DNA from 4 places in the uncultured Virgibacillus sp. genome. Region 2 is predicted to be linked to each of the others. Evidence: riboswitches for the same ligand, from Rfam matches in the RefSeq annotation. Region 2 holds a riboswitch; each other region holds the start of a gene.
What was found. A riboswitch is a leader RNA that binds a small molecule or an ion and turns the genes downstream of it on or off. The one in region 2 is predicted to bind thiamine pyrophosphate.
Positions count from the first base shown of each region.

Region 1 (7,569 bases), on a different contig from region 2:
ATATCGTAAGCAAGTGTTTCAACAGCTAGATAAAGCTTGGAAGAATAACGCTAGTTTATTTGGTCAAACATTAAACCACCTAGCTGGCTTTCGTTTACAAACATATAAGCATAGAAATTGGAATGAAGTTTTGCAAGAACCATTGGCTTTGAACCGTATGAGAAAAGAAACATTAGATGCGATGTGGACTGCAATAAAAAAATATAAGCATCCCTTTGTAGAGTATCTTATGAACAAGGCCAAACTACTTGGACTTAACAAACTAAGTATTTATGATGTTGGAGCACCAGTAAACAAAGTGGTTAAGACTTCGTCGTTTGAAGAAGGGGCTGACTTTATTGTCGAACATTTTAATCAGTTTAGTCCCCAAATGGCTGATTTTGCGAAAATGGCCTTTGAAAATAGGTGGATTGAGGCTGAGGATCGTCCAAATAAGCGTCCGGGAGGATTTTGTACAAGTTTCCCTGATAGTAAGCAAACACGCATTTTTATGACTTATTCAGGTACTTCATCTAATATTGCAACGTTAGCTCATGAGTTAGGGCATGCTTATCATCAACATGTAATGAATGATGTAAATGGACTTAATCAACGGTATGCAATGAATGTTGCTGAAACAGCGTCAACATTTGCTGAAATGGTTGTTGCAGATGCGTCGGTAAAAAGCGCACGTTCGATTGCGGAAAAGAAAAGTTTATTAGAGGATAAGATTCAGCGGAGCATTGCTTTTTTTATGAATATACATTCCCGTTTTATCTTTGAAAGGCGTTTTTATGAAGAAAGGAAACAAGGATTAGTGCCAGTGAAAAGATTAAACGATTTGATGATAGAAGCACAGAAAGAGGCATATTGTGATGCATTATCGGAGTATGATCCTAATTTTTGGGCATCTAAATTACATTTTCACATAACAAGGGTGCCATTTTACAATTTCCCTTATACATTTGGTTATCTTTTCAGTCTAGGTATCTATGCAAAAGCACAAGAAAACGAAGATAGTTTTGAAGATGCATATATTTCGCTTTTAAGGGATACTGGTCGCATGAACGTAGAGGATCTTGCTAAAAAACATTTGGATACAGATTTAACTAAGCCTGAATTCTGGGAAGCTGCTATTCAATTATGTGTCAATGATGTTGACGAATATCTTTCGTTGTAACGCTGTTGTGTTTTTACGATATGTCATGTACAATACTTGTAGTAAATAGGCAGTGAAAAGTAGTTTCTTATTTATTCCACATGTAACTGATAGTAAGAACCCCACTTCAAGGAATAAAGTGAAACCATTATTGGTAAGTGGGGGAATCGACTGCCGGTAAATGTCTGATTAGTTTATCTCTCAATCAGAGGTATAAACAAAAACCCCCACTGATTGAAGTTTCACTAAACAGTAAGACAAAAGAAGCAAATATAAGTTAGAAGCCTACAGGGGGAGCCAATTGGCTGAGAGTGAACATAACTGTTCTTACCCTTTGAACCTGTTAGTTAGTACTAGCGTAGGGATGGTGGCTTTTTTGATGGACAGAAAAGTAATGTGAGCAGATTCCCCATCAGGAAGTCTTCCCCTTGGCATTGCTTTTTTTGTATGGATAAGTTACTTAACTGCATAAAAAAGGGGAGGAGAAAGATATGAGGAGCACATTATTTTTAGTAGAAGTAGCCATTTTTGCAGCTTTTGCATTTTTATTGGATTTTATACCATTTTTATCATTTAAGGTTTGGGCTCAAGGTGGCTCCATATCCTTTGCGATGATACCGATTTTTATTGTCGCATTTCGCTGGGGGGTCAAGGGCGGTTTATTAGCTGGATTGCTGTTGGGAGGATTACAATTATTATTTGGGCCAACAGTCTTCGTACCCCTACAAGGGTTCTTAGATTATATTGTTGCGTTTACCGTATTAGGTTTTGCAGGAATTTTTGCAAAACCTGTCCAAGCAGCAGTTAAAGAAGGAAAAACGAAAATAAGCCTATATTATATTGCTGTAGGCGTGTTTTTAGGATCAGCTTTACGCTTTTTAGCCCATTTCACTGGAGGGATTGTATTCTTTGGTGAATTTGCGCCAGAAGGTCAGCCTGTATGGTTATACTCGTTGCTATATAACGGGTCGTACATGTTACCTGGCTTTATATTAAGTACGGTTCTTGTGTTCTTTTTATTTCAAAAACAACCACGTACACTATTACGTATGTCCGCTTAATCTAGAAGTTTTCCTCATAATAAACATACGAAGATTAGTGGGTAGTTATTGACTCGAGGATTTTGCCCACTATTTTCTATTTAGTAGTTTAGAGTTATAGTGAGAGGTGAAAGCAAGCTTAATCAATTGCGGCAATTATTATCGAGACTGATAAAATGATTATTCAGAGTAAGAAATATTTTGTTTTTTCCCAAGCTCTTTATTATCTTTATGTCATAACAAAAGCGCATTAGAAACGTAGCGACTGGAGCTAGTCAGCTCGTAGGGCGGGCGATTGTGAAGTCACATCGTTTCTGGGCGCTGGAGCTGGACGCGGCTCAACACGCCCCTATTTATCCAAATGGGTAAATTTTATATTTTCTTCCTAGACTATGAGAAAAGCTGCTTCACCCAATTAGAATTGGTGAAACAGCATTGATAACTTGCCTATCATAAGCAAGTTATCTTTTTCTTACTGACAGATTAAAACGTTTAATTATGAAAAACTACTGTATAGTAGAGATTTATGCTTTTATTGTAAATACCTATTAACTTCCTCATGGTTAGTTACAATCAAGAGTACTTTTCCTTCATCCATATCTTCCTCATAGTTTTCAGCTTCTGCTTGAGAGAATCCTATTTCGGTTAATTTCGTTCTTAGTTCATCACCTTGTGTACTAAAAAGATTACCAACGGCATGTCCAATATCCATTTCCCTTATTCCTATGGTATTCGCATCCGCACCATCAGCTATTCGGTTTGTTCGATCATCATCATGGGATAAAACATACACATCTTCTTTATGAATACCTTTATCCTTTAGTATTTGAATAGCTTCCTTTAATTGCTGATCATTTGTATATTCTTTTATAAATGGTTTCATTAAAATTACCTCCTTATCAATCTTTCATTATTATCATACCCAACGCTAGAAGAACTAAACATGTACGAATTGCATAGGCTATAGCACATCCATTGGAGAGGAAGAGGTTGGCGTGGAGCTTTCAATATCCCATATTTTATATGGTTTGTTTACCTTACTAATTATAGGCACAATGGTCATGCGGAAGGGGATCGTATTACCAACGTTATTTGGTACATTTATTATTGCGTGGGTTTATAAAGGTAGTCTAATTGCTGGATTTACCGCAATATTTCATGCAAATCTTGTAGCAGCACAAGAACTATTTAGTATTTTTTTAATCATCACCTTTATGCTTGCGTTATTAAATTCATTACGTGATTTAGGTGCAGATAAACGAATGATTCAGCCAATACAAAAAATAATGGTAAATGGTCATATATCTTATTTTGTTTTAGTTATTGCTACCTATTTGATATCTCTATTCTTTTGGCCAACACCAGCAGTACCCCTAATATGTGCGCTTTTGGTACCCGCTGCAATCCGAGCAGGTCTACCAGCAATTACGGCTGCAGTAGCAATAGCAATAGCTGGTCAAGGAATGGCACTTTCCTCTGATTATATTGTGCAAGTTGCCCCCAATTTATCTGCTATCTCAGCAGGAGTAGAAACAGCTGTGGTTGCCGATCAAGCACTTATTTTGTCACTTATAACAGGTGGTATTGCTATTATGCTTGCTTATATAATGTATCGAAAAACAATTCGATCGAAGGAGGATGTGCGAAACAACATAGAACTTGAAAACATTCAAACAACAAAGGAGTATACACAAAGTCAACATACGAATGAACTACGTGTATGGAGTAAATTATTTGCTATTCTTGTTCCTCTGGCATTAACTGGCGTCGTTAGTTACATGGTTTATGAAAAGCTTAATACAGGAAGAATGAGCGGATTAGAAGGAGGAGATGGAGCAGCATTTATTGGTGGTGTTGCAGTTATCTTGCTATTATTATCAACCATTGCATTTCGTAGGCAGCATGCGCTCGATTATATAACAACACATATAACAGATGGATTTGTTTTTGCTTTTAAGGCAATGGGTCCGGTTATTCCAATTGCTGGATTTTTCTTTTTAGGTAGTTCAGACTTTGCAGGAGCTATTTTAGGTATGGAGGAGCGTGCACCTGCATTCCTATTTGATCTCGTTCAATCGACTCAGGAATATCTTCCACAAAGTGCATTGTTAGCCGGATTCAGCGTTTTGCTTATTGGTATTATTACAGGGCTTGATGGCTCTGGTTTTTCAGGGCTTCCACTTACTGGTTCTCTAGCGGCATCATTACAAAACGGTTCCATTGATGCAACCACCCTTGCAGCAATAGGGCAAATGGGTTCGATATGGACTGGTGGTGGTACGCTCGTTGCATGGTCTTCTTTAATCGCTATCGCTGGTTTTTGTGGTGTATCGGTAATGGAATTAGTACGTAAAAACTTTATACCTGTTATCGTAGGATTAGTCATTACAACAATTGTAGCTGTAGTTATTTTATCCCGCATATAACTGGCAGTAAGCCCCCACTTCAAGCAATAAAGTGAACCCAAAATGGATAAGTGGGGGGTCAACTGCCAGTAAATGTCCGATTGGTTCACCTAACCATCCGTGGGGGATAAACAACCTCCTCCACGGATGGAAGTTTCACTTTATCCCGCATATAACTGGCAGTAAGCCCCCACTTCAAGCAATAAAGTGAACCCAATATAGGTAAGAGGGAGATCAACTGCTAGTAAATGTCCGATTGGTTCAAAGGCCTTTAGGTCATACTCTTGTGGTACTAACAATCAGTAGGGGATAAACAACCTCCCCACGGATTGAAGTTTCACGTTTTATAAATTGTATGAATGGACTCAAATAAAAAGGTGGTCCCTTATTAAATATCCTTCCTGTATAAATAAGGGATTACCTTTTAAACCATACATAAGGGTCAATGAATCATGTAAAAGCAGAAAGACAGTACTAAAATAAAGCGTATTCACATATTCTCATACAGATACGTCTTTAAAAAATTACGTGCTAAAATTGGACGGGTCTTTATTTGATAAAGGGAGGGATAAAGAAGTGTCAGGTATTTTAGTTGCATTAATAGGTATGATCGTTTTTGCATTAGGTTATCGCTACTATTCGCGTTTTGTAGCGGAAAAAATTTTTAAACTTGATCCAACCTATGTGACACCAGCACATCGTTACAGTGATGGAGTGGACTTTGTTCCTACAAATAAATTCGTACTATGGGGGCATCATTTTACTTCGGTTGCTGGTGCTGCACCAATATTGGGTCCGGCAATTGCCGTTTATTGGGGATGGCTGCCAGCTTTCCTGTGGGTAATACTTGGAACTGTATTTGCTGCGGGTGTGCATGATTTTGGAACATTGGTCTTGTCAGTGCGAAATAAAGGTCAATCTGTAGGTACATTAGCACATCGTTTAATTGGTCAACGAGCGAAGATACTGTTTTTATTTATCATTTTAATTCTAGTGTTAATGGTCAATGCGGTATTTGCATGGGTAATTTCAAATTTATTTATATCTTACCCAGCAAGTGTGCTTCCTGTATTTATTCAAATCCCATTAGCTATCTGGATCGGTTATGCTGTATATAAACGAAACAGAAAAATGCTTATTCCATCCGTGTTAGCATTAGCAATTATGTATTTAACTGCAATTGTTGCTAGTAAGGTAGAATTTCTTCAAATTGATCTCGTTCATTATATGGGTGGTGAAGCTGGAGCTGGTTTATTTGGTTTAGGAGCGGTTTCTTCGGCATTTCTGATTTGGATCGTCATTTTGATGATTTATGTCTATATTGCCTCAACACTTCCGGTTTGGAAATTATTACAGCCACGAGATTTTATTAATTCACATCAGCTTGTAGTGGGACTAGGAATTCTTTACTTAGGATTATTATTTACAAATCCAGAAATAACTGCTCCAGCTACGAATGCTAACCCGGATACACCTTGGCTTCCCTTATTATTTATTACGATAGCATGCGGGGCTATTTCAGGGTTTCATGGACTTGTTTCATCAGGAACATCGTCAAAGCAATTGAATAGGGAAACAGATGCAAGATTTGTAGGCTACTTAGGAGCAGTAGGTGAAGGAATATTAGCATTAGTATCGATTATTGCTGTTGCTACTTTTTTTGCTAGTACCGATGAATTTATGGCTACCTATAGCAGCTTCTCTGATGCCAATGCTTCTGGACTTGCTACCTTTGTTGAAGGGGCCGCTGTTCTGGCAGGGGGACTTGCCATTCCTCCAGATGTAGCAGTTACGATTGTATCAATTATTGTCGTTAGTTTCGCAGCTACGACTTTAGATACTTCTGTTCGACTCATGCGTTACATCATTGCTGAATTAGGTAGTGAGTATAATCTTCCAGTGTTAACACGGACACATGTGGCAACAACTGTGGCAGTTGCATCGAGTGCTGCGCTTGTATTATTACCAGAAGGTCCGAAAGGATTTGGGTCTGGAGGTTATCAACTTTGGCCACTATTTGGTACAGCCAATCAGTTACTGGCAGGGATTAGTTTGATGCTTATCGCAGTTTGGTTGAAACGATTAGGGCGAAACTATGCAGTTGTATTCATACCAATGGTGTTCTTAATGTTTATGACACTTTATGCGATGTTCCAGCAGGTTTTATTTGAATGGTCGTGGTTAGGCTCATCTCCTGATATATTATTATTTATTTTTGGTGCAATTATCTTTATATTTGCACTTTGGATAAGTATAACTGCATTCTCTGTATTGAGAGGAAACGATGGGAAACCATTGGATGATGACAATTAATGAAGGGCGTGTCTTCTATAAAAAATCGCCTAGATTAAAGTAACTGGAATATACGAGACATCTGTTGGAAGCGTGAGCGTGTGTGTGTGAATCCTCTGAAGAGAGATTGCAGGAGAGCCTAGCAGTTAGAAGGGAATACAATTCAGTCATGTTGGAAAAGGGCTAGTTTTTATCCCACATATAACTGGCAGTAAGACCCCCACTTCAAGCAATCAAGTAAAAACAACATAGGTAAGTGAGGGATTGACTGCCAGTAAATGTCCGATGGCTTCAAAGGTCTTTAGGTCATACCCTTGTGGTACTGATCCCATTCGTGGGGGATAAACAAAACCTCCACTGATTGAAGTTTCACTTTTTGACAGCCCCTTTTTCGGTGAAGGAGTGATTACATGTTTAAACATTGGAAGCGGTGCATTCAATGGTATGAGGAAATGATTAGCATGCCCCATCGTCAAGAAATCGCCCGAGAACTTAGGCAAGAAGATGATGTGTTTCTCTTACTACTATATTCAGAAATGATTGGCATTCCTAATCCAGTCTACTATTATACATTAGAACTCTATCCGTACATAGTGGAGAATTTTCATGATTGGCATTTACGAATGGGGATGGAAAAATCACCTTTATCCGGTATTCGGTGCTGTTAATAAAAATCAAAAGGAGATTCAAATGG
Region 1 is NZ_CANMAB010000095.1:6,513-14,081, forward strand. It holds gene Q1A47_RS16635 (M3 family oligoendopeptidase) at 1-1,159, shown strand, start outside; TPP riboswitch at 1,419-1,521, shown strand; gene thiT (energy-coupled thiamine transporter ThiT) at 1,630-2,199, shown strand; gene Q1A47_RS16645 (general stress protein) at 2,711-3,061, opposite strand; gene Q1A47_RS16650 (hypothetical protein) at 3,174-4,604, shown strand; gene Q1A47_RS16655 (hypothetical protein) at 4,590-4,718, opposite strand; gene Q1A47_RS16660 (hypothetical protein) at 4,745-4,882, opposite strand; gene Q1A47_RS16665 (carbon starvation protein A) at 5,160-6,896, shown strand; gene Q1A47_RS16670 (cory-CC-star protein) at 7,286-7,543, shown strand; gene Q1A47_RS16675 (ArsA family ATPase) at 7,566-7,569, shown strand, end outside.
Region 1: another riboswitch for thiamine pyrophosphate. It lies ahead of thiT (energy-coupled thiamine transporter ThiT); the one in region 2 lies ahead of Q1A47_RS03890 (ABC transporter substrate-binding protein).

Region 2 (7,569 bases):
TTTAAGCCAGCTCGTTCTAGCATTCGTTTTGCTTCTAATTCATCTTTTCTACCTGCAATTTCTGCCGCTAAGACAACATTTTGTAAAATCGAACGCCAAGGAAGTAAGGAATCTGATTGAGGCATATAGCTGATGAATCCCCGTTTGCCGATAATCTCTTTTCCATTTAATTTAATCGTACCGGAATTAGGTGAGGTAATCCCTCCAATCAGTCGAAATAACGTGCTCTTCCCACTTCCTGATGGTCCAACAATCGAAACAAACTCTCCGTTTCGCACCGTTAATGAAATACGATTAAGAATAGTAGTTTCCCCATATTTTTTTGTTAGATTTACAAGTTCTAAATTACTCACTGATCTTCCCTTCTTCCGGTTTCCATTTAATTACTCTTTTTTCAATTAATGAAATACAACCAAAAAACAATAAACTTAACAGCACTATAAATAAGATAGCAACAAAGACACGATCTGTTCGGAAAGACGAAGATGCCAAAGTCATATATACTCCAATTCCTTCACTTGCACCAAGCCATTCAGATATCACCGCTCCCATTACGCTATATGTCGCCGATATCTTTAAACCACTAAACAAAGAAGGTAATCCATATGGCCACTCTAGCTTACGAAAGATTTGCCCTTTACTGGCACCTGTCATTTGCATATAGTGTTTCAGTTCTCCACTTGTTTGTCTAAATCCATCTAAAGCTGCTATAGTTATTGGAAAAAAACAAACAAGTGTAATAACAATTAATTTCGGCAAGATTCCAAAACCAAACCAAATTACTAATAAGGGAGCTAAAATAATAATAGGTATATTCTGTGATATTATTAATAATGGATAAAAGGCTTCCCTAACTGTCGGAATGAGATGAAGACAAACAGCAACGAGCGTACCTACACTGCTGCCTATCATAAATCCGATAATCGATAGTTGGATAGTCGATTGTAGATGACTAGCATAATTTGGCCAGCCATTGACAGCTTCTTGCCATATTACACTTGGAGCAGGTAGTAGCCAAGCTGGGATCGAAAAAATACGACAAGCTATTTCCCAACTGATAAGGAAAAGGATGAGGACCAGAGCTGGTCGCCATCCCTTTTCTCGCAATCTTCTCATTAGCGATACTTCTCCGTTAATTGTTCCATGGAAGCTCCAGAAGGTTGATAAAGAACCTTCACCTGTGAAATAACATTTTCACAACCAATTTCAGTCATCCTTTTATTCATCTTCTCAATAATTCCAAATAGTTCTGCAAGATCACCTTGCATTGTAGTTTCTAGTGGACTTACCTGATACTTAACTCCGGAATGATCGATAATCTTAATCGCTTCATCCACATACGGAATAACATCTTCACCATTTTTCGTTTTCGGGATAATTTGAATACTAACTAGTGCATCTGCCATCATTTATTCCTCCTTTGTTTCTGGTAAAAACTCATTTGTAAATGCTTTTTCACTATCTAACGGTTTATCTAACAGCTCATTCTCATACATCCAATTGGCGTAATTCTCCCATACCTCTTGCTTTTGTTCCCCCCACTGGTCCGCATCATCTTGATACTTTGACGCTAACCAAGCTTGACTTGCTTTTACTAATTCTGCATCCAAATCAGGAACAGCGTTAATTAAGATATCAGCGGCTTCCTCTGGTTGCTCAATTGCTAGATTATAACCTTTAGATACTGCAGCTAAGAATTGCTTAACTGTTTCTGGATCATCTTTGATCATTTTTTCATTGGTAGCTAAAACCGGCGTGTAATAATCTAAATTTGACGAATAATCGGTTAAATACACCATATTAATTTCTTCATCACGGAGCTCTGCCTCTACACCAGTCCAACCATAATAAATCCACGCAAAATCAATATCTCTTTTCACCGCAGTAAAAAAGTCCGTATCGCCCATGTTGATAATATCAACTGATTCTACATTAGCATTTTCCTGCTGCATGAGTGAGGTTAGAACCGCTTTTTCTACTGGAGCTCCCCAGCCACCATATGTTTTATCTTCAAAATCTTTAGGTGTAGTAATCTGTTTATTCTTGGGTGAGGCAAAACCTGAGGTATTATGCTGTATAACAGCAGCAATGGAAACAATCGGTATATCTTGTACACGAGCTTCAGTAATCCCCTCCTGATAACTCACACCAAAATCTGCTTTACCAGATGCAATTAACTGATCTGCTCCCGCTTCACCAGGCATAATTATGTCCACATCAAGGCCTTGCTCTTCAAAATATCCCTTCTCTTTTGCAACATATAATCCTGTATGATTCGTATTTGGTGTCCAATCAAGTACAACAGAGATCTTTTTCTTTTCTGTTGAGTCATTGTTCTGCTGACTTTGTTCTTTCTCTTCTGTACCACATGCCGTTAATATAAGCAGTGTAATCCCTAAACTAAGCAGTAAAAGCTTCTTCAATGTTTTCCTCCTCTTGAATACCTTTCTCATTGTAAGGAACAGCGTATGTATCATCTTGTTTGACTGTAATTCCTTCGCTAAGAATAAAAGCGCAAACACCCGATTAGCAACGCAGCGACGATTCAACGGAGATAAAGGACTCACGGTGAGCTTGCGAGCCGATGATGATTTAGATTAGGGCGATTCATGATGAAGTAGCCTAGTTTCTGGGCGCTGGAGCTGGACGCAGCTCAACACGCAAATTTTATAATTTCTTAGACTATAAAAAATGCCCTAGATGGTTAATCACCATTAGGGCATATACAACTTAATATTTGATGTATCAAACATGTTCCCTACGCTGGTTTAAACCAGATCAGGTTCTAAGAGTCAGTACCTTACGGATACAATCTCAACCAGCAACACTGGTCCCCCTACAACTTTAGTATTCTATTATTAATTCCATAGTAACTATGACATAATTCGTCCATTTAATCAAGTTTAAGAAACTCAAAAAATATAGAAACTTCTATGAACATAGAAGCAACTTCTGCATAAAGTGACACTTTAATCAGTGGGGGTTTTATTTATCCCACATTGATTGTTAGCACCACAGACCTAAAATCCTTTGAACCGACCGGACATTTACCGGCAATCGATCCTCCACTTCCCCATAGTGGTTTTACTTTATTGCTTAAAGTGGATTATTACTGCCAGTTATATGTGTGGGATAAACCTATAAAAAACCTCTTAAAGTATAACCACCATACCTTAAGAGGTTTTCTTCCCTATTTATTTAGGTTATAGAACGCTGTCTTACCAGCATATTCACCCATGCCTGCTAGCTCATCTTCAATGCGAAGCAGTTGATTGTATTTAGCTACACGATCTGTTCGAGAAGGTGCACCTGTTTTGATCTGACCTGCATTAGTCGCTACAGCAATGTCAGCGATCGTTGCATCTTCTGTTTCTCCTGAACGGTGTGAGATAACCGCTGTATAGCCAGCGCGTTTTGCCATTTCGATTGCTTCGAACGTCTCTGTTAATGTACCGATTTGATTAACTTTTACTAAGATAGAGTTTCCAATACCTTGTTCAATACCTTTGGAAAGCTTATTAGTATTTGTTACAAATAAATCATCTCCGACAAGCTGTACTCGTCCACCAAGACGATCTGTTAATACTTTAAATCCATCCCAATCATTTTCATCTAGTCCATCTTCAATGGAGATAATTGGGTATTTGTTGATCATGTCTTCATACCAATCAACCATCTCTTCAGAAGTACGAACAACACCTTCACCTTTTAGATTATATTTACCATCTTCATATATTTCTGAAGCAGCAACATCCATTGCAAGCTTCACTTCTTCTCCTGGCTTGTAACCAGCAGCTTCAATTGCTTCCACAATTGTTTGTAAAGCTTCTTCATTAGAAGCAAGGTTTGGTGCAAATCCGCCTTCGTCACCAACAGCTGTGTTATACCCCTTTGATTTTAATACATTTTTCAATGAATGGAAAATTTCAGCACCCGTACGTAGTGCTTCTTGGAACGTTTCTGCTCCAACTGGCATAACCATAAACTCTTGAATATCTACGTTATTATCGGCATGCTCACCACCATTAAGAATATTCATCATTGGTGTTGGTAGGGTTTTTGCATTAAATCCACCGAGGTAGTTATATAACGGTACTTCAAGATAACTAGCAGCAGCATGTGCTACAGCCATGGATACACCAAGAATTGCGTTAGCACCAAGTTTGCCTTTATTTTCAGTTCCATCTAATTCGATCATTAACGCATCGATGATATTCTGACGAGTAACATCAATCCCAAGTAATTCAGGTGCAATTATTTCATTTACGTTTTGAACTGCTTTTAGAACACCTTTTCCAAGATAACGATCTTTATCACCATCACGTAATTCCACAGCCTCGTATTCACCGGTAGATGCACCGCTTGGCACAAGTGCAGAACCGAAGGCACCTGATTCTGTAAATACTTCCACTTCAACTGTCGGGTTACCGCGTGAGTCTAATACTTCACGTGCATATACATCAGTAATGTATGGCATAATTTTTCTCTCCTTTAATTTCCTTTTATTTAATTAATGATTCGCCAGTCATTTCTTCTGGTTTTTCAATACCTAGTAAATCCAATAAGGTTGGTGATAGATCAGCTAAAATCCCACCATCTCGTAATGTTATATTTTCTTCTGTCACAATTACCGGAACAGGATTTGTCGTATGAGCAGTCATTGGCTTACCTTCAAGCGTAACTACCTCATCAGAATTACCGTGATCAGCAGTAATAATGGCATTCCCGCCAAGCTCTTTAATTTTATCAACAATTTTCCCTAGACATTCATCAACTACTTCAATTGCTTTAATAGTCGGCTGTAATTTACCAGAATGTCCAACCATGTCCGGGTTAGCAAAGTTCAAGATAATTGCATTGTGTTCACCAGCATCAAGTTCTTTGAGCAACGCGTCCGTCACTCCATAAGCACTCATTTCTGGTTTTAAATCATATGTTGCAACCTTTGGCGAATCAATCAATACACGTTTTTCACCATCAAATTCTTTCTCACGACCACCACTCATAAAGAAAGTGACATGTGGATATTTTTCTGTCTCAGCAATACGTAATTGCTTCAAATTATGCTGAGATAATACTTCGCCAACTGTATTATCTAGGTTAACAGGTTCGTAAGCAACATAGCCATCGACTGTTTCACTAAAATTCGTTAACATTACAAAGTCCAAATTTTTTGGCACGTGCTCACCACGATCAAAATCACGAAAATCTTCATTTGCAAAGGTACGTGAAATCTGAATAGCGCGATCTGGACGGAAGTTATAAAAGATTATAGAATCTCCATCTTTAATTTTCCCAACTGCTTCACCGTTTTCATCTGTGATGACAGATGGAATAACAAACTCATCGTAAATTTCATTTGCATATGAATCGTCAACAACCTCTATTGGGTCTTGATATGCTGGTCCTTCTCCATATACCATTGCATCATACGCTTTTTTCACACGATCCCAACGTTTGTCACGATCCATGGAATAATAGCGGCCTGAAATGGTTGCAAATTGACCAACACCGTATTCCTTGATCTTATCCTGCGTTTGTTTAATATATTCTTTCGCTGTTTGCGGACCAACATCTCGTCCATCAAGAAATGCATGGATGTACACTTCTTTCAACTCATTATCTTTTGCTAGTTTTAATAAAGCAAATAAATGATTGATATGACTATGCACGCCTCCATCGGAAAGCAATCCAAAAACATGCAATGCTTTTTTGTTTTTCTTCGCATTTTCTATTGATTTTTTAAAGGCCTCTTTTTCAAAGAACTCGCCATTCTTAATGGACAAATTCACACGAGTTAAACTTTGATAAACGATGCGCCCAGCTCCAATATTTAAATGCCCGACCTCGGAGTTTCCCATTTGCCCTTCAGGTAGACCAACTGCCTCACCACATGCTGTTAATTGGTTGTGAGCATAGGTATTCCAATAACGATCAAAGTTAGGAGTATTGGCTTGCTTTACAGCATTTCCTTTTTCCTCATCACGAAGAGCGAAGCCATCCAAGATGATTAATGCTGCTAATTTATCCTGTTTCATTTTTTACCTGCCTCCACTAATTGTAAGAAGGATTCTGGTTGAAGGCTAGCACCACCAACTAATGCACCGTCAATATCGGATTGTGCTAGTAACTCCTCTATATTAGCTGGTTTTACACTTCCACCATATTGAATAACTACATGGTCTGCTGTTTCCTTTGAAGTAAGTTTTGCAATAACTTGTCTAATATATGCACATACTTCATTTGCTTCAGCACTTGTAGCTGTTTTACCTGTACCAATTGCCCAAATCGGTTCATAAGCTATGATCGTTTCAGCCACTTGTTGGTCTGATAGACCTTCTAAAGCTTTAATCACTTGGTTTTCGACATGATCCATTGTTTCATTTGCCTCACGCTGTTCTAGGGTTTCACCAACACAAACAATTGGAACTAAATGATGATTAAATGCAGCATGAACTTTTTTATTCACCGTTTCGTCCGTTTCATTATAATATTCTCGTCGCTCCGAATGTCCAAGTACAACATGCGTTATACCTAAATCCTCTAGCATAACTGGACTTACTTCACCGGTAAAAGCTCCACTTTCTTCATAGTGCATCGTTTGTGCAGCAACTTTAAGATTTGTATCTTTTGTTTTATCAACAAGAGATGCTAAAAATGGGAATGGCGCACAAACAATTGCCTCTACATTCTTATCTTCAGGTATTTTTGCTCCGACTTCATCAACAAATTGATTCGCTTCTGTTGAAACTTTGTTCATCTTCCAGTTTCCAGCAATTACTTTCTTGCGCATCTTCTCACCTCATTATGTTTTATTATTTATCACTTAATGCTTCGACACCAGGTAGCACTTTTCCTTCCATAAATTCAAGGGATGCACCACCACCAGTTGAAACATGATCCATTTTTTCACTAAGATCAAATTTTTCAACAGCAGCAGCAGAATCGCCACCGCCAATTACAGTATATCCTTCTGTCGTTGCTAATGCATTTGCAACTGCCTTTGTGCCATTGGCAAATGCTTCCATTTCAAACACACCCATTGGTCCATTCCAGATGATTAGTTTCGAATCAGCAACGATTTGTGCATATTTCTTACTTGTTGCCGGTCCAATATCTAACGCTTCCCAATCAGCAGGAATCTGATCAATTGCTACTTCTTTCGTATTAGCCGTTTCCGCAAAGTCATCTGCTACAATCACATCAACGGGAAGGACAAAATTAACACCTTTATCCTCTGCTTTTTTCATAAAATCCTTAGCGAGTTCGATCTTATCTTCCTCTAACAAAGAGTTACCAATTTCGTACCCTTGTGCTTTAATAAAGGTATAAGCTAAACCGCCGCCGATAATTAAATTATCTACTTTATCAAGTAAATTATCAATGACATTTATTTTATCTTTTACTTTAGCTCCACCAATTATTGCCGTAAATGGTCGTTCCGGATTATCCAATGCTTTCCCTAATACTTCAATTTCTTTTTCCATTAAGAAACCTGCAGCAGCAGGAAGCTTCTCAGCAATACCTGTTGTTGAAGCATGAGCGCGATGTGCAGCTCCAAATGCGTCA
Region 2 is NZ_CANMAB010000010.1:11,743-19,311, forward strand. It holds gene Q1A47_RS03875 (ABC transporter ATP-binding protein) at 1-353, opposite strand, end outside; gene Q1A47_RS03880 (ABC transporter permease) at 346-1,116, opposite strand; gene Q1A47_RS03885 (MTH1187 family thiamine-binding protein) at 1,116-1,406, opposite strand; gene Q1A47_RS03890 (ABC transporter substrate-binding protein) at 1,410-2,423, opposite strand; TPP riboswitch at 2,739-2,848, opposite strand; gene eno (phosphopyruvate hydratase) at 3,191-4,477, opposite strand; gene gpmI (2,3-bisphosphoglycerate-independent phosphoglycerate mutase) at 4,503-6,038, opposite strand; gene tpiA (triose-phosphate isomerase) at 6,035-6,793, opposite strand; gene Q1A47_RS03910 (phosphoglycerate kinase) at 6,816-7,569, opposite strand, start outside.

Region 3 (7,569 bases), on a different contig from region 2:
TTTAAAGCAAGAATTAGGCGCAAAACAACCTGTGAAGAGGAATTTGCCTAAGCTTAATTTATGGTATTCCATATGGAGTAGTCTTCTGATTATTTCCTTGTTCGTATTTATTAACTTTTACTACACACCAGATATCATTTGGTTTGTATATCCAACATTTGTAGTACTTTGGTGGCCGCTAACAATGTACTTTTCTTGGAAGCGTAAAAAGTGAGGAGGAACACAATGTGAAAAAAATTGATTTGGCTTTTTTAGTTACAGGCTCAGTAATGACAATTATTTTTCTATTTATTGTAAATATGTTAACAAGTGTAGAACATATTTGGTTTATGTACCCAGCCGTTGTAATGTTAGTTTTCCCGTTAGGGTTGTATTGCTATAAGCAGAAGAAACAGACGTTATTTGCTATTATTACTAGTACATTACTATTAATTCTTCTCATCATTGAGAACAGAAGCACTCCTACGTATCCATGGGTTTCGTATACAGTTATTCCGTTGGTTTACTGGCCGATTCTTGTGTTCTTAGGGGCTAAAGCCAAGACATTACGAGTTGCAGTTGTTGGTAGTGGCGTTGCTATTCTTTATTATTTTTTACTAAACGTAATAGTCTCTCCGCATACTCCTTGGGTTATATTTCCCGCCTTTGCTGTATTATGGTGGCCGCTATCTGTGTATCATGTGAGAAGAAGTACGTATTTTACTTTTTCACTCCATGCGTCATTACTTCTTTGTTTATTTTTTATAATGGTAAATATTATTTACTCACCAGGTACCATTTGGGCCATTTATCCGATTTTCGCCATTCTTTGGTGGCCATTAAGCCTGTATTTTTTTGTATATAAACGGAATACGGAATCATGAATCAAGCGTGTAAACAGCCGCTGAATGGTGCTTCAATACAGCAACAAATAGTTTAGAACTAGAAAAGAGGATGGATTTCGAATCGAATGATAGTTCTGCTTTTTTTATAAGTTAAGAAAGTATAAAATCAGTGCAATGACTGCGTTAAGCCAAGTAGTTATTTTGAAATGTTTGATGTATATTGGCAATGCTCCGACGAATTACTTCGCTTTCGGCGGGCACGGCCTCAACTAACTTTGCAAAGAAGAACACGTTGCAAAGTGGATTTTCGGCTCGCGCTAATCCCGCAGGAGTCTACGTAATTCGTCTCCGCTATGAGAAGGTGCAACAATTCTTGTCATAAGTAATAGGTTGACTTTTTTACAATGGGTAAAGTGAAAATCGCTATCCGTGAGTATAAAAGCAGCTGTGTTACTTCATGCTAGCGTTGTAGAGCCTGATAATAGCGAAGGGCGGCCACTTCAACTCCTGTGGGAAATGTTTGACCTGAAGATCCACTTTTTTGAGCGGGTTTTGCTAAAAAAGTTAGCTGAAGGACAAACCCCACGGAAAGGGAAGTGGGCAGCCGGAGTGGCGGTCAAGCAGTAGCTATTATTCCATAATAGCTACTAGAGAAAGCGTAAATCTGAGCATTTAGTGATAAGGACTGAGCGAATTTTGCTCCGTTTTTTTAAACTGAAATACTTTGTTTCCGGTTCTTTTTGTTTGGATATAGCGATTGGTAACCTGTATTTAGAATTTAAATATGCTGTTAATTATTTTTTCTATTGACTCTAACGTTACGTTATACTTTATAGTAAGTTTACAGGGAGGTTAACAGCTATGAAAGTAAAGGAAGTAGCTGATTTGGTTGGGATTAGTGTGCGCACACTACATCATTATGATGAAATTGGGCTATTGACTCCCGAACAAACAACCGAATCAGGATATCGCATTTATTCAGAGAATGATCTAGAACGTTTGCAGCAGATTTTATTTTTTAAGGAACTTGATTTTTCTTTGAAGAAAATTAAAGAAATTATTGACAGCCCTTCTTTTAATCAAGCTGAGGCCTTAGAGATGCATCGCAAAATGCTGCTTGATAAAAGGAGGCGAATCAATACAATGATTGGAACGATTGATAAAACATTAAAGTATAAAAAAGGAGAGATTGTAATGAGTAATCAAGAAAAATTTGCCGGATTTGACTTTAGTCATAATCCTTATGAACAGGAAGCGCGAGAGCGTTGGGGGGATAAAGCAGTTAATAAATCGAATGCAAAACTTAATAGCTTCACAAAAGCTGAAAAAAAAGAGTTTGAGGAAACGTTCCATGCGATTTATCGTAAATTAGCCGAAGTTCGTCATGAAGATCCTGCCTCTGAAATTGCTCAAGAACGAATTGCTGAATGGTATCAATTCTTAAATCGTATAGGAACGTATTCACTAGAAGCTTTTAAAGGACTAGGCCAACTATATGTAGATGATGAACGTTTCACAAAAAATATCGATCAATATGGTAATGGTTTAGCTGTATTCATGCGAGATGCGATGACTGCCTATGCTGATAATCTTCAATAAATAGAAGGAGGCAGGAATGCTTCAGTCTCTTTTCGGTTAATCATGCTGAAGTTTTTACGAACAGTTTATTATCTATAGAGCTATGTGCTTATTCCCTTCAGTCGTTATGGTAGTTCTAAAGGCTACTTTATGTAATAGGATTGCTACTATATTACCAAAATTCTGATTTTTATATACAATTAGAGAGTGACAGTGTATAGTAAAATGTAGATAGATTATTATAAAAGGAGTAGTGATAAAACAATGAAAAAGTTATTGCTGGGTAGTTCCATTCTTACCATGCTTCTTTTCTCGTCTATTTCAGCATCGGCAGCAGTGTCACCAGATTCCGGTGTGAATGGGTGTAAAGCGGGGAGTAAACACCATTGTAAGCGATATGAACTATAGATTTATGTTGATGAGCCTGTAGCTTGGAGCTACGGGTTCTTTTTATTCAAGTGGATAAATATGGGCGTGTTGAGCCGCGGCCAGCTTCAGCGACCAGAAACGATGCGACTTCACGAATCGCTCTAATCTAATTCATTATTGGCTCGGAAGCTCACCATGATTCTTTCTCTCGCTCCAGTCGCTACGTTTCTAATTGGGCGCTTTGCTTTTATTCGTATAAAGAGTCGCAGGATTGACGAAAAAGCAAGCGTAAAAAAAGCTGTGCCGATTGTTTTTTATTGGGCACAGCTTTAATTGTTTTGTGTGCTATTTCTGCACTCTTTGAATATAGATTGTTACTACTATAATTGTAGAACAGCTTTATTAATATCTTCTGCAAGGGTTATAGCGGATATGATCGCAACCCCATCCGCTCCCGCTTGGATAACAGAAGCTGCATTGTCTGTAGTGATACCACCTATACCCACAATTGGCAGGGAGGGATAAGCTTGTTTGATATCTTTTATCCAATTCGGTCCAATCGCTGATTTAGCATCCTCTTTTGTTGTAGTAGAAAATATTGGCCCCACTCCTAAATAGTCAACAGAGGAAATGGGACTATTTACTAATTCTGTTTTATTTGATACAGAAAGGCCGACCCATTTATTTGGAAAACGCCTACGTAATTCCAGAGCAGATACATCATCCTGACCAACATGGATACCATCTGCATCTAATATTTCAGCAAGTTCTATGTCATCGTTAACGAAGAAAGGTATACGATAGTTTTGACAGATATTCCGAAGTTGTTTTCCTAAAATAAATTTTTTATAACCAGTTAATGACCCGTTTCCTTTTTCTCTAAATTGAAATGCTGTTATACCAGCTTTTACTGCTTGTTCCAAAATATGCTTTGGATCGTTATGGCAGTTCTGACTACCCATAATAAAGTATTTTCTTAGAGCATCCTTTAGCTGCAAAGATTAATTAACTCCTTTCAATTGATCTAAGTCTTTGGAAAGGGCGTCTATAAATGCTGGTAAGAAGCTTCCAGGACCAAGCACATATTCTTGAGAAGCCGCGTGTTCAGCAGCAAGTCCATAAAACTGTACTGCTGCCAATGCCTTAGCTTCTAGAGCATGATTAGTTGTTAAGCATGCAGTTAGAATAGCTCCTAATAAGCAGCCTGCACCAGTAATTTTTTCTAGCCATACATGACCAGTCGTGTTGTGAATTATTTTCCCTTCACTGTAAATTACATCCGTCTCACCAGTAACTACAGCAGTTGTATGATAGGCTTTGGCAACTTTAACGGCAATTTCTTCTAGATTACCGTCCCCAATTGACTCAACACCTTTTGTTTTCCAAGGGATCTCCACAAGCTGTGCCATTTCACCAGCATTACCTTTGATTGCGGTAAACTGTACTTCGTGTAGCAAATGCTTTACAGCTTCTTGGCGAAAGGTTGTAGCCGCTACGCCAACTGGGTCAAGTACGACAGGGATACCTTTTTTATTTGCGGCTATTCCTGCTAGTTTCATAGCTGATAGCTCGTTTAAAGTTGTTGTACCAATATTAATAAGTACACCATTCGCAGCGGTAGCCATTTCTTTAGCCTCTTGTTCTGCTTTTGCCATTATCGGTGCTCCACCAAAGGCTAAAAGACCATTAGCTGTAAAATTCATGACTACTTCATTGGTTAAGTTATGGATCAATGGTTTTTGTTCTCTAACTGCTTGAATAATGGATTGTGTCATTGTTCCACCCTTTCTTTGCGTACCGCCCAATGATTTGTAGGTCCGTTACCGGCACCAAGTGAAAAGGAGTATTGAATAGCAGCTGTTACATACTGTTTCGCCTGCTTTACAGCTTCGTAAAGTGGTAGACCTTTACTTAGATGAGCAGTAATTGCCGCTGAATACGTACAACCTGTACCATGTGTATTCTTTGTTTGAAACCGCTCTGCTTCGAACGTGTAAAGCTTATTCCCATCATATAAATAGTCGACGGCTTTACCTTGCAGGTGGCCACCTTTAACAAGTGCTGCGCGTGCTCCAAAGCTTTTGACGATCTCGAAAGCCGCTTCTTGCAAATCACTTGTATTATCAATAGATTGTCCTGTAATATACTGTGCTTCAGGAATATTAGGAGTAACTACAGTCGCTAATGGTAATAGCTGCTGTTTGAGAAACGATCGAGCATCTTCCGATATTAATGGATCGCCACTAGTTGCAACCATGACAGGGTCCATGACATAGTTCACAACTGATTTGGACAAGTGCTCTGCAATAACCTGCATCATATCTTTGTTCGCAATCATACCTGTTTTTATGCTATGCACAGGCATATCTGATATAACTGAGTTTAGTTGCTCATTTATCATCGTAACAGGTAGATGGTGTACGTTTTGCACACCGGTTGTATTTTGTGCCACAACAGAGGTGATTACAGACATTCCATATACGGTTAGTTCTTGAAATGTTTTTAGGTCTGCCTGTATGCCAGCACCGCCACTCGGATCTGTTCCAGCAATAGTCAGCGCGCAAGGTATGCTATCCATTAGCTGTTCACCTTTTCTGCGTTTGGCCATGATTCACATGTGTAGGCCATTTCCCAGAATTTAAGCTCCAGCTGGCAGCTTTTTCGAAAAGCTTCTCTAATGAGATCTTTTTCATCCTTGGCAGCATTTTCTGCAAGTATATCCAACCGTTTTCTCAATTCAAAGGTGGTATTATCTACATCACCACTTGCATAGAAACTAATCCAATCGTAAAAAGGGTGATCTTTATTAGGATTATACTGCTCCATTAATTCCCTACCAATTTCTAAGTATGTCCAAGGGCATGGAAGTAGAGCTCCTAGTATCTCACTAGACGTTCCCATTTGTGCATGATACATCATATGTTTAATGTAATGATCTGCAGTAGGTGGCAAAGGGTGTCCTTGTAAGGACGCATAGTCCACACCGATATGATTGCAGAAGTTATGATGTGGGTGGATTTCATCGTTTAATATAAAATTTATTTGATCAAAGAAATAAGCAATATCATCACGTTTCTTTGATTTGGATAGCGCTATTCCATAAATTTGCATAAAGGCATTTAAGTATTCAAAGTCCGCTTTAATATAATGTGCGAGCGCATCTTTAGAAATCTCGCCAGTCCCTATCCCCTGAACAAAGGGATGATTAAAAATAAGCTGGAAAATATCATTGTTTTCTTCTCTTAATTGATCAGTGAAATTCATATTTAGCCTCCTTCTATTATGGGAAGCCACTAGAGGTGTAAAAGTAGATAAATAGAGGATAATAATATGTTCCCCACTACTTTCCTGCGCTGGTATTATCCAGATCAGGTTCAAAGGGACAAAGGAAAAGTCCTTATCTCAGCAACAAAGCGCCCCTAGTAGTTTCCTTGTACGCGTATCGTATCTTCTTGCTTTACTCGTAATAAAATGAACCAGCCAATAAATGCGCCAGTTATGCTACTTACCAAAAACGATGGCATGAAAATGAAAGCGCCAGCAGCACTGTCCATAAACAATTTAGCAAATGGAACCGCTATGAATGATCCGATAATACCAGTACCAATGCTTTCTCCGATCACAGCCCACAGCTTTCTACCAAACCACTGATAAAAAAGCCCAGCAAGGAAAGCACCAACCATTGCTCCCGGAAAAGCAAGTAATGTACCAATCCCCAGCATATTTCGTAAAATTCCAATCATAAAAGCTATGACTACGGCTGGACCAGGTCCCAGTATTACTGCCGCCATTACATTTACTGCGTGCTGCACTGGATACGCTTTAGCAATTCCAGCAGGAAACCATAAGAATTGTGCTCCTAATGTTCCAATTGCTACGAAAATTGCCATCAATGTTAATACGTGCGTTCTTCTCACTTATTCCCTCCTTTCTATAAAAAGTGAGCATAGGACAACAATAGGAATTACCGACAATATGCGGTATAGCTTACGTCCTACACGCCTCTCCCCAGTAGCTATGGATGCTAAAGGTAGACAGCAAAGCATAATATACATCCACTCTGTTCTTATGAAAAAAACCAGATCCTCCATGGACCTGGCTTTGTGTAAGAAAATAGAAAGACGTTGCGTCTACTACTTCCCTCCGCTGGTATTAACCAGATCAGGTCCATAAGAGTTAGAAACGTCACGTGTTTCCTCTCAGCCCACATATTGGGCACCCCTAGTAGTTAAGTAACTTGTGAATTTAATTATGCTTTCAGCAACTAACTGAATCAAGCATAACAAATATATTGTTATTTGTCATGGGAAAAAGAATATAGCGTATTAACCTACAGAGTTATTTTTATAAACGCGTAATTTTAATATCACTTAAAGATAGCAGTCTATTAAGTTTTATTTATAGTTATATGATATTTGTTGAATTTATGTTATTTGGAAATAAATGCCCTTACGACAAGATGAATTTAGCATAGGGTAAATAGAGATATATTAAAGAAAGGGTGAAGATAAAATGGTAAGCACTCCCTCTACGATTAGAGAATTACTTCAGAGTTTGGTGAACGAACAGATAGAGATCACTACTCCTTTTGGAACAGTAACAGGGACTCTTTTGAAGGTTAGATCTGACTATGTTGTCTTAATTGAAAATACAGGAGAACAAACATTGATTCGAATAAATAAAATTGAGTTGATTACTGAATTATAAAGGAGGAATAACGATGTTTTTATATACTTTTTCTGCTGAATTGAATACACGTGTAGGTTCTAATGTTGAAGTAGCTACAGATAGTAATTTA
Region 3 is NZ_CANMAB010000045.1:21,993-29,561, forward strand. It holds gene Q1A47_RS11220 (permease prefix domain 1-containing protein) at 1-214, shown strand, start outside; gene Q1A47_RS11225 (hypothetical protein) at 228-863, shown strand; gene Q1A47_RS11230 (MerR family transcriptional regulator) at 1,686-2,423, shown strand; gene Q1A47_RS11235 (hypothetical protein) at 2,667-2,810, shown strand; gene thiE (thiamine phosphate synthase) at 3,152-3,733, opposite strand; gene thiM (hydroxyethylthiazole kinase) at 3,773-4,546, opposite strand; gene thiD (bifunctional hydroxymethylpyrimidine kinase/phosphomethylpyrimidine kinase) at 4,543-5,349, opposite strand; gene tenA (thiaminase II) at 5,349-6,035, opposite strand; TPP riboswitch at 6,100-6,202, opposite strand; gene thiW (energy coupling factor transporter S component ThiW) at 6,191-6,688, opposite strand; TPP riboswitch at 6,893-7,004, opposite strand; gene Q1A47_RS11265 (DUF2642 domain-containing protein) at 7,284-7,478, shown strand; gene Q1A47_RS11270 (hypothetical protein) at 7,492-7,569, shown strand, end outside.
Region 3: another riboswitch for thiamine pyrophosphate. It lies ahead of tenA (thiaminase II); the one in region 2 lies ahead of Q1A47_RS03890 (ABC transporter substrate-binding protein).

Region 4 (7,569 bases), on a different contig from region 2:
ACTATTGCTATCATCATGATAGCTAGTTGCACCAATAATATAGCGTCCGTCTCGTTTTGGTACCAAATACAGATTGTGAAAGAATAACGTCTGCTGAATAGATTGAATGCTTGGCTTTATGGCAAAGCATTCTCCTTTTGTTGGGACCATTGGATTCATTAATCCTGTCGCTTCAAACCACCTCCCACTTTTTACACCTGCCGCTACAACAACATGATCAGCTGAGATAACATCGTTATCGATTTGAATATGAAAAACATCATGGTCATGGACTATTTCTCCAACTTGACAATTCTCGATCAACTGACCTCCCATTGATAAAGATGCCTGTTTAAAAGCTTCACACACTTTCAATGGTTCTACATGTCCATCTCGCCGCATATATAATCCCCCTACTGCCTGGGATAAAGCTGATGTTCGTTTCCTAATCCCTTCCGCATCCAACCATTCTAAGCCTTCAAATGCATTTTGTTTTGCTCGCAGTCTTTGCTTCTGTTCTTCATTCGTAGCTATCTCGAGTATACCGTTGGTGGAAAGCTGAATATCAATCCCTGATAACGAAAATAGTTCTTTGCTTAGAGATGCATACATATTTCTACTTGCTTGGCAAAATTGATAATACGTACCTTCCTGATCATTTTCTGTGTGTACACCAAGCATGCCCGCAGCAGCTTGTGTAGCTTTTCTTCCACTTCTACCTTGTTCAATTACCGTCGTTACAACCCTACTTTTACTTAAATAGTAAGCAATGGATTGCCCAATAACGCCTCCACCTATAACCACTACATCAACGTGTCTCTTCATATCGATTCACCTCCTTTCGAAACGATTGCACTGCCTGCAGTGGATTATTTTGACTAAAAACACCTGACATTACAGCAATCCCACTTGCCTTCGCTTGATAAATATCCGTTACCTTTGCGCTTGTGATTCCACCGATTGCATAAACGGGAATGCTCACCTCTTTTGCAACTGCTGCTAATTTCTCTACTCCTTTTGGTTTCACCCCTTTCTTGCTCGCTGTCGAAAAGACATGACCATACAAAATATACGTAGCACCTAGCTGCTCCGCTCTCTTAGCTACTTCGTTGGAGTGCGTCGATACCCCTACTTGTAAACCGGGGGATTGTTTTCGGAGATCGTGTACCTCTTGTATTCGCTTTTCTGAAAGGTGAAGTGTCTTCACATTCGTTTCACCAGGTAGTGTTGTATGGCCATGAATAATTAGTTTTTCTTCCGGAACTCCTTGTGCAAGCACACGTTGAATGAACAAAGAATAGTCCTGCTCGGTCATTTGTTTTTCTCGTAGAATGACAGCATCAAGATAGGGAATAATACTCGCTATTGTCTGGATAAGGTATTTCTCCTCCTGTTCACCGGTAGTCACCGCAATTAGTTTCATCACTTCCTCTCCTTTTCTACAAAAAAATGCCACTTTTCCAGCAAAGGAAAAGTGGCATGAATCTATAACGATATCCTAAAAAAGGTATATGTCGCTGATACACACTACTCCTGTCACTTTCCTCCGCTGGTTCTTACTCCAGTTCAGGTTCAAAGGGTCTCCATGTCACACATAGATCTCAGCCATTACGTAAAGGCACCCCTAGTGAAGCGTAATTTAATTATTCAATATGCATTTGTCTATAAAATACATGATTTTGGACTATTCGTCTACCAAAAATGAACAATTTTCTATTTTTTTGCCATTCTCTACTAACAAAAGAGCTGACCTAATGAGCCAGCCCCTTAACATCTCTTTTATTTGGTATAGCGTTTAACTTCATCAATCTTTTGTTCTTTTGCAAGTTCACGAGTTGCGCGTGGCGCGGTCCAAAATGTGGTTAACATGAGTAACGATACAGGAACAGCCGTCACCACAATAAAGGATTGTAGCGATCCAACACTATCCTCGCCAATAGTGATGAGTACAGTTGCGACAAGTCCCATAAGAATTGCCCAGAACACACGCAGGAATTTCGATGGGTCTCCATTACCTGTAATCGCCATCGAGATGGTTAATGACATCGAATCGGTTGTCGTTAATACAAACACAATAGTTGCTACTAAAAAGAAGAAACCGATAATCGTACCAAGTGGCAATTGTTCTGCGATAGCAATCATAGCTGCTGGAGGTCCAGCACTATTTAAAGCTTCAGATACGGCACCAGGGTTATTCATTTCAGCAAAAATCCCTGTGCCACCAACAACTGTAAACCAGAACGTCGTTACCACAGGTGCAATTACCGCAACAGCAGTTACAAGCTCTCGAATTGTGCGACCACGAGAAATACGACTAACAAACATCGCCATCATTGGACCATAGCCAATGAACCAAGCAAAGAAAAAAACGGTCCATAAGCCAAGCCAAGCTCCATCTCCACGGAAGGTGTTTAAGGTTAGGAAGTCTTGGACATATAATCCAAATGATTGCAAATAGGAATCAAAAATAAATAATGCTGGACCTAGAATAATCACAGCAACCATTAAACAAACTGCGAGAATAATATTATAGCTGCTTAAAATTTGGATTCCTTTATGAATTCCTGTCGCAGCAGAAATCCCAGCTGCTAGAACAATAACGATAACAATAAGACATTGTACAAATAAATTATTTGGTACACCGAACAATGCACTTAATCCATAACCTGCTTGTAATCCAAGGAATCCAATTGGACCAATCGTACCAGCTGCCACTGACACAATCGAAAAGGCATCAACAAACGTACCAAGTGCACTTTTTTTCATAATCTTATCGCCAAAGATCGGATAAAGCATCGATCTTGGCTTTAATGGTGCATTTCGATGATAATGGGAATACATGAATACAATCGTACCTAATGTTCCTAAAATTGCCCATGAGACAAAACCCCAATCGACAAAACTTGCTGCAAGTGCAGGTACTACTGCTTCTGTAGTCCCAGCCTCAATTCCTGAGAAATGTGGTGGGATGGTTAAAAAATGGCTCAACGGTTCTGCCGCTGCCCAAAAAACACCACCTGCCGCTAGCAGCGTACACATAATAATCGAAATCCACTTGAACGTTCCAATCTCAGGCTTTTCTAATTTTCCTAAACGAATTTTCCCAAACTTTGAATACCCAAGTATTAATGCAATGACTAGAGTTCCTACCATTAGAACTTGATATATCGAGCCGAAATAGGTTACCGACCAATTAAACATCGTATTAACTACATAGGTGACCATTTCCTGGTTTATTAATGCAAGAATTACAAAGGCAAGTAGCGCCCCTCCACTTAGAAAAAGAACTGGCTTATCTATGGTTTGATCTTGCTTCTTTCTATTCTTCAACAATCTGCTCCTCTCAATTCTATACAAAAAAATCTCACATAACCATATACTGACCTGTTTGCTTTTCACTTATTTAGTCAGTTGTATGTGAGATTTAATAAGCATTTTTAAATTAACATACAGCGTTAAAGGATACATTTTTTCCGAAAACCTGTCAAGTTTAATAAATTACCAAAGGAAGAATGCAGTCTTACTAACTTTTGATTATAATTTTTCCATAAAGTGAAACTTTAATCAATGAGGGTTTTGGTTTCTCCCTACCACAAGGGTGTGACCTAAATGCCTTTGAACCAATATTGGCAGTCTCCCATTTACCAACATTGATTTCACTTTATTGGGTTGAAGTGAGAGGCTTACTACCAGTTATATATAATAAATCTGCAAGATCGCCCGCTTATTCATAGCGATCGGGGGTATCAGTATACATCTAAAATGTTTAAGCAAAAGATAGATGCCGCAAACATGAAGCAAAGTATGTCACGAGTCGGACGATGTATTGATAATGGGCCGATGGAATCTTTTTGGGGAACACTGAAAAGCGAGAAGTATTATTTAAATAAATATGAGTCCTTTGAAGAATTATCTGCATCCATAGAGGACTATATACATTTCTATAATTATGATAGATATCAAAAACGACTAAACGGCCTTAGCCCTATCGAATTTAGAGCTAAAACCGCTTAAGTCAGTTTTTATTATTTCCACTGTCTACTTGACAGGGGGCACTTCATTTAACTAATTATCGTCCGTTTTTAATTGTTTCTTTATTCTTTTGTATCAGTCTCTTTTAAGTCTATTTCTGAAAGTCCACCTTTGCTGTTTCTAATAAATGAACATGTGATTCGCTTGGTTTTGTTTCAGCAATTATCATTCCATTACGAACTGAATAGAGTACGGAAGCTTGTTTACGAATAGCTTCGTATTCATCTTCAGCATCCAAGACGATTATGTTTGCTGGTTTTCCAGCTTCAATTCCATAATGTTCTTCGATATTCATTGTTTTTGCACTGTTTGTTGTAATGAGATCGATAGCATTAATAATTTGTTCATAACCCATTAATTGAGAAGCATGAATGCCCATATGGAGCACCTGCAACATATTTCCTGTACCAAGTGGATACCACGGATCAAAGATATCATCATGTCCGAAGCAGACATTCCTTTCTGCTTCTAGTAATTCTTTCACACGCGTTAAACCACGTCGCTTCGGATAGGAATCAAATCGTCCCTGTAAATGGATATTAACGAGTGGATTGGAAATGAAATTGATATTTGAAAGTCTTAATAAACGAAACAGCTTATACGCATATGCATCATTATAGGAGCCCATAGCCGTTGTATGACTGGCCGTTACCCTGGAACCTAATCCGCGTTCATATGCCTCTGTAGCCACTACTTCTACAAAACGTGATTGCTCGTCATCAATCTCATCACAGTGAATATCAACAAGACGATCATACCTTTCTGCTAGGTCGAAAGCGATCTTCATCGAATCCACACCATACTCACGGGTAAATTCAAAGTGGGGGATTCCACCAACCACGTCCGCACCTAACTTTAATGCTTCTTCTACTAATTCTTTACCATTTGGATAGGACAGGATTCCCTCTTGAGGAAAAGCTACCAACTGTAAATCTACATAAGGTGCCATTTCTTCTTTAACTTCTAATAATGCTTGTAAAGCTATTAATTTCGGATCAGTAACATCAACATGTGTACGTACATGTTGAATTCCTTGAGCAATTTGCCATGTCAATGCTTTCTTAGCACGGGTTTTTACATCCTTTTTCGTTAAGGAAGCTTTCCGTTCTGACCAACGTTGTATCCCCTCGAATAATGTTCCACTTTGATTCCATGCTGGTTCTCCTGCAGTAAGCGTCGTATCGAGATGAATATGAGGCTCAATAAATGGAGGTAACACAAGTGAACCTTTTACATCAATCGCATCTGTCCCATTCCTTTTTGTATTAGCAGGCGTAACAGACGTAATTATTTTATCCTTAATAGTAATATCCCATTTTCCAGCTTTTCCTCGTAAGGAAGCATTTTTAATAATCATTTTAATTACTCACCTTCTCTACATTAGATGTCATCACCTGTTTTTCCTTTAGTTGGACTAGTCTCATCCCCACTACATGAACGACTGCTGAACCAATTAGCGCATTAAGTGGAGCAATACCTGGTATAAATATAGCTGCGGCAATCCCTGCTCCCCACGCAACTATCGCAACCCAGTTAATCGCTTGAAACGTCATGCTTCTAAAGGCCTGGTAATTTCCCCGGTGAAGGATAAAGAAATCTGCAAGAATGATTGCTCCTATTGGTGGTAGCGCAGAACCTAATAACGTTAAAAATCCAACAAAGTTGTTATATAGCCACATCGCAGCTAATGTTCCAATGATTCCGTTAAAGATGACAAGTTTTTGCTTTGGTAGCTTCGTAATATTTGATAATCCAAGTCCAGAAGCATACAGCGCATTGTCGTTGGTCGTCCAAATATTTAAACCCAATACGACAATTGCAGGTAAAATGAGCTGTTGCATAAACATCACTTCCGAAATATCTGCATACCCTGTTGCAATGGAACCAATCGCTCCAAAAACAAACATCAGTGTATTTCCGATAAAAAAGGCAATGACTGTTGTCACAACTGCTGATCGTTTTTTACGAGCAAATCGAGTAAAATCTGGAGTTAGTGTCCCTGCACTAATAAATGAACCAATACAAATGGTTAAAGCAGCTGCTAGACTAATTGCTTCTTCTGGCTGATAATTCAATAATCCTTGCATACCACCTATACTGTCAGCTGCTTTAAAAACAGATGTACTTCCTAATATCGTAATTAATGGTACTGCAATAAAACTAATGATAGCGAGAGCCTTCATGCCAAAAAAAGCAGTAAATGTCATAGCCATACCTGCTATGGCAATCAGCAGATAGATATCTATACCGGTTACTTTTTGGACCGGCACTGCAAACATCGCGGTGCCAACTCCAAACCAGCCAATTTGCGTAAAAGCAAGCAGAAATGAGGGAAGAAACGATCCTTTTTCTCCAAATGCATATCGAGCAAGTAAGTGTGTAGATAATCCAGTCTTTGCAGCTATATACGCCAATGCCCCCGTGTACCCACCAAGAATTAAATTACCCACAAGCACAATGCCAATAAATTGTACAAATGTTAGTCCTTGTCCCAATTCTCCCCCAGACATCATACTTGCTGAAAAGAAGGTCAATCCAAGCATGACCACAAGCGTTTTAAAAAATCCATTGCGTTTGTGCAACGGCACTGCTTCTAATGAAAACTCTACGTCCATTTTTTTCATCTATCTTTCCTCCTGGTTGTGGTACCAACCCAAGAAGAGAATATGGTGTAAAAAAATAGGCTTCCAGTCGCTTGCGACAAGAAGCCTATGTTCAAAGGGACTATCCACATCCAAAAACATTGCTAGCTTTACTATGGATAATTGTTAAATCAATACATATCCCTACACATATCCGCTGTCCTTGTCAGCCTCTCTGGACTGAATTAAAGGTACCATATTTAATTAACTCTATTATTACAGAATTTTAGATGGATCGTCAAGGTGAAATTTACTTCCACTTTTTAATTAGCTTATCAGCTTGTTTTTGAAAGCTATCAAAAGCTTTATCAGATATTACATCTTTTTCTAATTGTTGATCAAGTAGACTTTTCCACCCCTTCATGTGTTTCACTACTTTTTTTGCTTTTTGTTTATTTTCATAACGACTCACTGCTATCAAATGTAATTCTAATTCATGGAAAGCATCTGCCGTGTACACTTTATCACGATTATCACGAAGCGACTTCAACAATGATTGTGTACTCGTATCTTGATGCCGTTTTGAAACAAAAACATTTAGTTCTGCTGCGGAAGCAAATCCTCCAACACCTTCAATTGCTTCTAATTTAATATGCGACGCTTCTATTGAATCAAAACGAATACTTTTTTCCGCTTTATCGTTACTCCACTCTCCATTTGCTATTTCTCTAAAATTTTCACCATCGGTACTAGTATACAGCTTGTATTTAGTAATAATTCCATTAGTCCCAGACTGTCTAGGTAAATAGGTAACTTCATTAATTTCGTGCTTGCCCCCAAGGTCTAGGGTGATAGATTGTGGCAACTTATCATCTCCAGACCAATCCGTATGCCACATCGTGTTTTGGTTTCCATCAATAGCATTTTCGGCTGGGTCCGAACCTGATTGTTCGCTCGTTGCAGTTGCAGTCATCTC
Region 4 is NZ_CANMAB010000006.1:9,898-17,466, forward strand. It holds gene thiO (glycine oxidase ThiO) at 1-804, opposite strand, end outside; gene Q1A47_RS02560 (thiamine phosphate synthase) at 788-1,402, opposite strand; TPP riboswitch at 1,504-1,615, opposite strand; gene Q1A47_RS02565 (BCCT family transporter) at 1,759-3,309, opposite strand; partial or broken gene Q1A47_RS02570 (IS3 family transposase) at 3,697-3,993, shown strand; gene Q1A47_RS02575 (cytosine deaminase) at 4,103-5,368, opposite strand; gene codB (cytosine permease) at 5,370-6,635, opposite strand; gene Q1A47_RS02585 (TIM-barrel domain-containing protein) at 6,904-7,569, opposite strand, start outside.
Region 4: another riboswitch for thiamine pyrophosphate. It lies ahead of Q1A47_RS02560 (thiamine phosphate synthase); the one in region 2 lies ahead of Q1A47_RS03890 (ABC transporter substrate-binding protein).